Regions from separate parts of the Sorangium sp. So ce590 genome, predicted to be linked through region 3. Evidence: predicted binding sites of a transcription regulator. Region 3 holds the regulator's gene; each other region holds the start of a gene.
What was found. Region 3 encodes HrcA, which represses chaperone genes, less so after heat shock. Its sites were predicted from a motif close to GNTAGCACTCNCCNNNGGNGAGTGCTANC; they were not measured.
Positions count from the first base shown of each region.

Region 1: the regulator HrcA is predicted to act here: its motif matches at 1,368-1,396, upstream of groES (co-chaperone GroES).
Region 2: the regulator HrcA is predicted to act here: its motif matches at 1,322-1,350, upstream of groES (co-chaperone GroES).

Region 1 covers NZ_CP150346.1:3,548,673-3,551,942, forward strand. Annotated here, with positions in the region: gene WMF28_RS13500 (hypothetical protein) at 1-318, opposite strand, end outside; tRNA gene WMF28_RS13505 (tRNA-Glu) at 757-828, opposite strand; tRNA gene WMF28_RS13510 (tRNA-Gln) at 868-941, opposite strand; gene groES (co-chaperone GroES) at 1,514-1,819, shown strand; gene groL (chaperonin GroEL) at 1,889-3,270, shown strand, end outside.
Region 2 covers NZ_CP150346.1:6,924,798-6,928,067, reverse strand. Annotated here, with positions in the region: gene groL (chaperonin GroEL) at 1-837, opposite strand, end outside; gene groES (co-chaperone GroES) at 871-1,161, opposite strand; gene WMF28_RS25785 (hypothetical protein) at 1,522-2,238, shown strand; gene WMF28_RS25780 (hypothetical protein) at 3,017-3,223, shown strand.
Region 3 covers NZ_CP150346.1:14,009-17,278, reverse strand. Annotated here, with positions in the region: gene WMF28_RS00055 (RluA family pseudouridine synthase) at 183-1,256, shown strand; gene hrcA (heat-inducible transcriptional repressor HrcA) at 1,249-2,292, opposite strand; gene WMF28_RS00045 (hypothetical protein) at 2,597-3,270, shown strand, end outside.

The DNA of each region.
Region 1 (3,270 bases), 3.5 Mb from region 3:
CCGACCGGAGCTCCCTGCGCTCGCCGCGTCGCTGCGCCAGGCGGGCCTCTCGGTGGACGAGGGGCTCTCGGTGATGGGCGCCCCGGCCGGCGAGGTGCGCGCCGCCGTGCAGGGGCTCGGCCGGTTTCGCTCCTTTCCGGCGGGCCTCCGCGCGTCCCGGGTGTCGCCGGACGACGACGTCACGATCCGGTCGATCCAGGAGCTCCAGGCCGAGAGCGGCCACGCGCCGCTCCCGGCCTGGACCCTGCGCGGCGGCGAGGGGCGTTCCTTGACCCTCGCGCTGCGCGACGGCAGGGGCGCGCTGGTCGGCTGCACCACCCTGTGCGTCCTGACGCAGCCAGATGCCGCCGAGGACGGCGGGCATCGGGCGCTCTCCCAGCTCGGGCAGCTCGGGCTGCTGGGCGCCCCGCCGCTCTGGATCTCCGATGTGGGCGAGGCGCCCTCGTGGACGGGCATGCCGATCTGCACCTGCCTCCGCGAGGAGTATCGCGGCCGCGGGCTCGGGGCCCCGCTCCAGGCCGCGGCGCTCCAGGAGGGGCACGATCGCTTCGGGATCCGGTGGTTCTACGCGCTCGTCCGGGCCGGCGACGAGATCGCGAAGCGCATGAACGCGCGCTGCGGCCTCGCCCCACACCGGGCCGAAGGGTTCCTCGGCGCGTCGGTGGGCCCCTCGGAGAAGGCCCGGCGGCCCGCGGAGGGGGCCGCGTCTCAGGCTGACCAACGAGAAGCTGGCAAGCAAAAACGACGAAAAAGTAGCGATCCCAGCGGGAATCGAACCCGCGTTACCGGCGTGAGAGGCCGATGTCCTAACCGCTAGACGATGGGACCTTGTTCTGTCGAGACGGTCGATAGCAGAGCTGATCGACCTGGCTGGGGGACAAGGATTCGAACCTTGATAGCAAGAGCCAGAATCTTGCGTCCTGCCGTTAGACGATCCCCCAAGGGGTCAGCGCCGTGTTCATCAGCGCCACGGGCCGCGGAATCTACTCGGGCCGTCTGGTATGTCAAGCGAACAAAATCGGGCCCGCCCAAGAAAAAGTCCCCGGGCCGAAAATCCCCGGTGTTTCGCGCTGTTCGCCCCGCCCCTGCCGCCCCCGTCTCCATCGCGCCGCCCTCCGCCGGCGCATCGCACCCGCGGCCGAGCTGCCAACAAATTCCGCTTATACCGTCCTCTTGCCATTGACCTGGCTCGCCTCCCGCTGCATGGCTCGACGGTGGCGGACGGCGCCCCGCGACATCGCGCGGGGTCCGGTCGCTCTATCCGGGGTCTCCAGCTTTGCGGCGTGTGGGCGCCGCCCGCGGAAAAGTCGCGACTGTCTGGCGCGCGCCCTTGACGCGCCGGGCGACTGATTTACCTTCGGCCGCGGTTTAGCCACCGGCCTAGGAGAGTGCCAAGCGACTGTGATCCTGGGCACTTAGCTCTCGTCGTGTGGGCGGAAGGCCCTGCGGGGGGGCGAACGGGACCTCCGGCGAGCCGATGGTCAGTCAACCAGCCGAGGACGAGGGAGCCACCATGAAAATCAGGCCGCTGCAGGATCGGATTGTCGTCAAGCGTGTCGAGAGCGAGACGAAGACCAAGGGGGGCATCATCATCCCCGACGCCGCGAAGGAGAAGCCGATCGAGGGGCGCGTCGTTGCGGTGGGCAACGGCAAGGTCCTGAAGGACGGCAAGGTCCGGCCGCTCGAGGTGAAGGTCGGCGACAAGGTGCTGTTTGGCAAGTACAGCGGCACCGAGGTGAAGCTCGACGGCGAGGAGCACGTGCTCCTCCGCGAGGACGACGTGCTCGCCGTGACCGAGGCCGCTTCCGCCGCGAAGTGATCCGGATCCAGGGCAACCGAACGCAAGCGTTGCAGATGCGGCCGTGCGCGGCCGCGAGGGGATTGAGAGATGGCTGCGAAGCAGATCGTTTATAGCCGCGGCGCCCGTGCCGCGATCCTGAAGGGCGTCAACACGCTCGCCGATGCGGTCAAGGTGACCCTCGGGCCCAAGGGGCGGAACGTCGTCATCGAGAAGAGCTGGGGCTCGCCGGTCATCACGAAGGACGGCGTCACGGTCGCGAAGGAGATCGAGCTCGCCGGGAAGCTCGAGAACATGGGCGCCCAGATGGTGCGCGAGGTCGCCTCGAAGACCAGCGACAAGGCGGGCGACGGCACGACGACGGCGACGGTGCTGGCCCAGGCGATCTACGGCGAGGGCCTCAAGCTCGTCGAGGCCGGGCACAGCCCGATGGACCTGAAGCGCGGCATCGACGCGGCCGTCGTGAAGGTCATCGAGGCCGTGCAGCAGGTCGCCAAGCCGACCAAGGACAAGGACCAGATCGCCCAGGTCGCCACCGTCAGCGCGAACGGCGACAAGGAGATCGGCCAGATCCTCGCCGACGCCATGGAGAAGGTCGGCAAGGAGGGCGTGATCACGGTCGAGGAGAACAAGCGCATGACGACGGAGCTCGAGACCGTCGACGGCATGCAGTTCGACCGCGGCTACCTCTCGCCCTACTTCGTGACCGATCCCGAGAAGATGACGGCGATCCTCACGAACCCGCTCATCCTCGTCCACGAGAAGAAGATCTCGTCCATGGCCGACCTCCTGCCGCTCCTCGAGCAGGTGGTGAAGCAGGGGCGCGAGCTGCTCATCCTCTCCGAGGACGTCGAGGGCGAGGCGCTCGCCACGCTCGTCGTGAACAAGCTCCGCGGCACGATCAAGGTCGCCGCCGTGAAGGCGCCCGGCTTCGGCGATCGCCGCAAGGAGATGCTGAAGGACATCGCGATCCTCACGGGCGCGACCGCGTTCATGGAGGACCTCGGCCAGAAGCTCGAGAGCGCCACGGTGCGCGACCTCGGGACGGCCAAGCGGGTCGAGATCGACAAGGACAACACCGTCATCGTCGACGGCCAGGGCGAGAAGACCGCGATCAAGGGCCGCATCGAGGCGATCCGCAAGCAGATCGCGGACACGTCGAGCGACTACGATCGCGAGAAGCTCCAGGAGCGGCTCGCGAAGCTCGCCGGCGGCGTCGCGGTGGTGAAGGTCGGCGCGGCGACCGAGACGGAGATGAAGGAGAAGAAGGCGCGCGTCGAGGACGCGCTGCACGCGACCCGCGCGGCCGTCGAGGAGGGCATCGTGGTCGGCGGCGGCGTGGCCCTGCTCCGGGCGGCCTCTGCCCTGGAGGCGCTCAAGTTCAACGACGAGCGCGACGTCGGCGTGCGGCTCGTGCGCCGCGCCCTCGAGGCGCCGCTCCGCCAGATCGCCCAGAACGCTGGCGTCGACGG
Region 2 (3,270 bases), 4.9 Mb from region 3:
GGGCGCCTTGACGGCGGCGCAGTGGAGCGTGCCGCGGAGCTTGTTGACGACGAGCGTCGCGAGCGCCTCGCCCTCGATGTCCTCCGCGATGATGAGGAGCTGCTTCTGGCTCTTGGCGATCGCCTCGAGCACCGGCAGGATATCCTTCATGTTGGAGATCTTCTTCTCCGAGATGAGGACATACGCGTCCTCCATCGTGCACTTCATGGCCTCGGGGTCGGTCACGAAGTAGGGCGAGAGGTAGCCGCGGTCGAACTGCATGCCCTCGACGACATCGAGCGTCGTCTCGAGGCTCTTCGCCTCCTCGACCGTGATCACGCCCTCCTTGCCGACCTTCTCCATCGCGTCCGCGAGGAGCTTGCCGATGGTGAGATCGCCGTTGGCGCTGATGGTGCCGACCTGCGCGATCTCCTTCGCGTCCTGGGTCGACTTGGCGGCGCCCTTGAGGTGCGCCACGATGGCCTCGACGGCCTTGTCGATCCCGCGCTTGATCTCCATCGGGTTGTGGCCCGCGGCGACGAGCTTGGAGCCCTCGCGGTAGATCGCCTGGGCGAGCACGGTCGCGGTGGTCGTCCCGTCGCCGGCGATGTCGCTGGTCTTCGAGGCGACCTCGCGCACCATCTGGGCGCCCATGTTCTCGAAGCGGTTCTCCAGCTCGATCTCCTTGGCGACGGTCACGCCGTCCTTGGTGATCGTGGGAGCGCCGAAGCTCCGCTCGATGACGACGTTCCGGCCCTTGGGACCGAGGGTGACCTTCACCGCGTCCGCGAGGGCGTTGACGCCCGCGAGGATCATGCTTCGGGCCGACTCGTTGTAGATGATTTCTTTGGCTGCCATGGTGCGAATCTCCTTGAAACGGTCTTGCCCGAATCAGCTCTCGATGATGCCGAGGATGTCTTCTTCACGGAGGATGAGGGCCTGCTCGCCGTCGATCTTGATCTCGTTCCCCGTGTACTTGCCGAAGAGGACGCGGTCGCCCTCCTTCACGTCGAGCTTGCGGACGGTGCCGTCCTCGAGCGTCTTCCCGTTGCCCACGGCGAGCACGATGGCCTCCATCGGCTTCTCCTTGGCGCTGTCCGGGATGAAGAGGCCCCCCTTGGTCTTCTCCTCTTCCTGCACGCGACGAACGATCACACGGTCCTGGAGCGGTCGGATTTTCATTCTGTTTTCTCCTGGCGTGACCCACCGGTCACGACCTGACGTCACTTCATCCCGTGCGTCGTGCATGGCGGCACGCTCGTGCCTCGGCTCCCGGGTCTCCCCGGGAACAGCTTCGGGCGCGCCTCTGCCGTCTGGCCGGATGCTGGCGTTGGCTTGGGGTTCTGGCACTCACGAGATGTGAGTGCTAGCAAGAACGTGGCACTATACTCGGCCGCCCCGGGTTGTCCATCGTTAAGACGCCGTCAGAGCCGTTCGTTCCTGAGGGCCTGAGGACCCGGCGGCCTGCTCGCCTGCTCGCGCCTTGACCCCGCTCAGTCGAGCGATGACGCTGCGTTGATGGAACCGGTCCAGTCCCAACCCGTGCGTCCGCGCGTGTCGTCGGCGCACCGCCGTGGTCGCGCAGCGCGCTGTCGTCTCGTCGCGTGGGCGCTGGCCCTCGCCGCCGCGGCGCCCGCGCCTCCCGCCGCCGCGGAGCCGCCGGCGGGAGGCGCGGCGGGCGCCTCGACCCCGCCGCCCGCGGCGCCCGCGCCCCCTGTCGCGCCGGCCGTGGCGGGTCTCCGGCCGGGGGCCACGTGGGAGGAGACCGCCGCTGTGCACGAGGCGCGCATCGCGGCGCTGGAGAGCCAGGCGCGCCGCGTCCACGAGATCGGCTCCGAGGACGAGCGGCGCGCCGCGCAGCGCCGGATCGAGCTGGAGCTCGCGGCGGCGCGGAGGGACTTCGACGACTTCGAGGAGCGAACGACGGAGTGGAACAGCCCTGTCATGATGGTCTCGGGGCTCGTCCTCGCGAGCCTCGGCGGCGCCGCCATCCTCGGCGGCGCGGTGCTGGTCTTCGCGAGCTACGACGACAGCAGCGCGGGGCGCAGCGAAGCGTCCAAGCTGGCGATCGCCACCGCGGCCGGCGGGGTGGCCGGCGCCGCCATCGGCCTGCCGCTCTACGTGATCGGCAAGAAGCGGGTGCGGCGCGACGCCGCGTCGAGCGCGCCTGTCGTCGCGCGGCTCCTCGTCGGTCCGGGCGCCGTCGCTGCGTCGCCCGGGGCTGGCCCCCTGAGCGCGGGGCTGCGCGTCGCGTTCTGAGCACGAGCGCCCCGTGTCTCCAGCTCAGCAGCGATATCCAGGTCTCGATGTCCGCGGCAAAAGGCCGCAAGCCAGCGCGATGCCGACGCGATGCCGACGCGATGCCAGCGCGCGAACTGCCCTCCTCCACAAAAATCGCTGGGCATGCTCCCGGCCGAGTGCTAGCGTTCCTCTCGACGCGTAGCCCGCGTCGACCATGCGCACTCCCGGCTGAAACCACCGCTCCGTCGCGCGGCCGTCAAGGTTGAGCGCCTGCTGCCCAGGGTGGCACGGCGTCCTTGTGTTGTCGCGTATGAGCCGCCACGACGGCGACCCGCGGAACCCCGCGCGAGCTCGCGTCGTGCGCTCATGATGACGGAGCGTGGCCGACGAGCGGACGAGCCCGAGGCGCTGGAGGTCGATCTCCAGGAGATCCGCGATCTCCTGGTGGTTGTCTCTCGCTCGCTGGCCGCGCGCTCGAAGCACCGAGCCGGACGGTTCGTGGCGCGACGGGCCGACTCGCCATCTCTCCTGACGTCGAGACGCTGAGGCATCTCGACAGGGAGCGCGCGGCGAGGCGGACCGTCCCGTCCCGACGAGAGGCGGAGGTGCGTCGAGAGAGCGCCTGTCGAGCGGCCATGGAGAGGCCCAGAGAGCCAGTGTCCGTCGCGGGTTCGGTCTGTCTGCAATCCGGGGTCGTACGATGAATGGAGGGTCTATGAGAGCCGGTTCTTCGAAGGTTTCGTTCAGCCTTGGTGCTCTTCCTGATGTGGTGATGACCGATCGAATGGAGGATTCTATGCAACGACGCGCGCACCTCCCCGTCTCCGACCTCGCGCTGGGCTCGGCCAAGACACCCGACCCGCGCCCGCCGCAGAGAGGGCAGCCCCCTGCGCCGAAGCCCGCGCACCGGGATCCTCGCCCGCCGCGCGCGCTCCCCAGCCAGGACCGCTCCCGGCCGGCGGTGAACATCCCGCAGCGCCGCCGCATGGGCGTGCAGCGGTAGATCCCGCGCCGGCTCCCCCGCCGGAGCGCGGGCCCCGGGCTTCCGGC
Region 3 (3,270 bases):
CGGGTCTCCTCTCAGATGGCGAGAAAGCGATGACGGCTCCGATATCTTCGGCCCCGGTCGCGCGATGTGTCAACATTCGCGGTGTCTTTCGCCTCGCGAGCCCCGCGGATGTGCGTTTTCCGCGCCGGTAGAGCCCGGCCCCACGCCGGTGGGCGGAGCCGAGGCGCCCTCAACGAGCTCTCATGCGCCCGCTCCGACCCGCCGCTCCCGCTCCGCCGCCCCAGATCCAGGACGCCGAACCGCTCGGCGCCGACTCGACCGCCCCGGTCCGGCCCCCACAGGATGGCCGCTGGACGGTGCCGGCAGAGCTGGATCGGAGGCCTCTCGACGGGGCCGTCCGGGTGCTGGCCTCGGTCTCGTGGTCCGACGCGCGCCGGCTGATCGAGACCGGCAAGGTGCTGGTCGGGAACGCGGTGGCGACGAGCGCCCGGCGGCGGGTGCTCCGCGGGGAGCCGATCGAGGTCCGCCTGCACGCGCCGCGGCCCGAGACGGTGCGGCGGCGCAAGCTCGAGAGCGAGCTCGTTGTCTACGCGGACGCGAGCGTCGTGGTGGTGAACAAGCCCGCCGGGGTGAGCACCATCCCTTACGGCGACGAGGACCCCGCGGAGCAGGCCTCGACGCTCGACGCGCTCGTGCGGGAGGTGCTGGCCCGGCGCGACCGTCTGCGCGGACGGGCCCCGCTCGGCGTGGTGCAGCGCCTCGACAAGGGGACGAGCGGGGTGCTCGTCTTCGCGCGGACGCTCGCCGCGAAGAAGCACCTCGCGCAGCAGCTCCGCGTCCGCTCGATGCACCGGCAGTACCTGGCGCTCGCGCACGGCGCCGTCCCGCGCGGCACCCACCGCAGCTACCTCATCGAGGATCGGGGCGACGGGCTGCGCGGCTCGGCGAGGGGGGGACGGCGCGAGGGGCAGCTCGCGGTGACACACGTGGAGCCGATCGAGACGCTCCCGGGGCCGCAGGACGGGACCGGCGCCGCGGGCGTGACGCTGGTCGCCTGCCGCCTCGAGACGGGGCGCACGCACCAGATCCGCATCCACCTCGCCGAGGCCGGGCACCCGCTCGTCGGCGAGACGGTCTACGTGCGGGACTACCGCGGGCCGAGGATCCCCGCCCCGCGGCTGATGCTCCACGCGGCCGAGCTCGGCTTCGATCACCCTGCAGACGACCGGCCGATGCGGTTCCAGGCGCCGCCGCCCCCCGACTTCGACGAGGTGCTCGAGCGGCTCCGCGAGGCGCGCCGGAAGGGCGCTACTTGACCTTGCCGCGCGCCTCGCTCATGGCCGCGGCGGTGGCGTCGACGAGCGGCATCACCTTCGCGTAGTCCATCCGCGTCGGGCCGAGCACGCCCACGGTCCCTGCGACGCGCCCGTTCTCCATGTACGGCGCGGCGACGAGGCTGAGCTGCCCGCCGCCGAGATCGCCCGCCTCGCTGCCCACGAAGACGGTGACCTCGCCCGCGCCGGCGGCGAGGGTGCGGTCGAGCAGATCGACGAGCTCCTCGCGCTCCTCGAGCGCCCTCATCAGCTTCCTGAGCCGGTCGACGTCGGCGTACTCGGGCAGATCGATCAGGCGGTTCTGCCCCTCGATGACGACCTGGCTCCGCCGCGTCACGTCGGCCGTCGCCTTGCTGCCGAGCTCGAAGGCGCGGCGCCTCAGCGCGTCGATCTGGAGGCGCTCATCGGCGAGGCGGCGGGCGAAGAGGTCCCGGATCTCGCCCAGCGTGCGCCCCTCGATGACGTCGGCGAGCAGGTTGTGGATCCGGTTGAGCTCCCCTTCGTTGATCGACTCGCCGATCGAGAGGAAGCGGTTCTCGACCGAGCCGTCGGCGAAGACGAGCACGGCGAGCAGCTGCCCGGGCTTCGTCGGGATGAAGCGCAGCTGGGAGAGGGCGCGGATCTCCGCCCGCGGCGCAGCGACGACCGCCGCGGCGCCGGACAGCTCCGAGAGGTAACGCCCCGTCTCGCGGAGCGGATCGCTCGCCACCGTGTAGATCTCGGTGAACCTGGCGCTGAGCTCGGCCTGCTGCTCGGGGGAGAGCGACCGGAGCTCGACGAGCGCGTCGATGAACAACCGGAGCGCGCGGTCGGTCGGGATCCTCCCAGCAGAGGTGTGCGGCTGGTGGAGGTAGCCGGCCTCCTCGAGGTCCGCGAGCACGTTGCGGATCGAGGCAGCCGAGAGATCGAGCCCGTACTTCCGCGCAAGCGTCCTGCTGCCTACGGGGTCGCCTGTCGCGATGAACTCGGTGACCGCTGCGAAAAGGATCTTTCGAGCGCGATTGGAAAAATCTCCCATGTCAACTGCAGGCGGCGCATGCGTGCGCTGCTGTGGCTACCTGGCCCAGGGACCGCCCGGACCGGGAAGCCGTGCGGGCCGGGCCTTCGCTCCCATACATCAAGAGGCGCGAGCGGGCGCCGGGCCCACGGATGCGCATGCGAGCTATTTTGAGGCGATCGCACGGCCCGGTCAAATGGCGCGGTAGGATGGGCGCCGCCGCCGCGCGCAATTCCGCGGCGCCCCGCTCACCGGCGGGCGCCTCCAGCTTTCCGCCTCCTCCAGCGGGCGCTTCGCCTGCCCGCGCGAGGCCGACCCCGCAACGATGCCGTCCGTACGTCACGCCGCCACCGCCGCCGCGCTCGCCCTCGCGCTCGGCCCGCTCGCCGCCGCGCCGAGCGCGCAGGGCAAGCCGAAGGTGCGGTTCCATCAGGACTGGGCGAAGCACCCGTCGGCGCGCTACGCGGCCCTGAGCGCGGAGCAGTGCCGCGCGGCGCTCGCGCGGCGGAAGATCGCGTTCGAGCCGGTGCCGCGCGCGCCGGGCGTGCTCGCGCCGGTGCGGCTGATGCAGGGGGTCGGCGGGGTCCTCTACCGGACGGCGCTGCCGACCCACCGGCGCGCGGACAACCCGAACGACGTCTTCGACTGCCGCCTCGCGCTCGCGCTCTCGGACTTCAGCCGGATCCTGCGCGTGCACGACATCGTCGAGGTGCTGATGTTCTCGGCCTGGCGACCTCCGTCGAGGATGTGGCCCGAGGGCAAGCTGGCCCCGAGGCACCCGGGCGGGCTCGCCATCGACCCCTACCGGTTCGTCAAGGAGCGCGTGGGCGACGGGCTCGCGGAGGAGTGGCTCGACGTCGAGCGCGACTTCGTCGGCAGGCGCGGCGCGCCGGTGTGCGGCGAGGGCGCCAGGGCGACCGGGAAGCCCAGGGCGGCCGGCAGGGGTGCGAGCGGCAGCCCTCCGGCGGACACGACGGCGCGAGAGCTGCGCTCCATCGT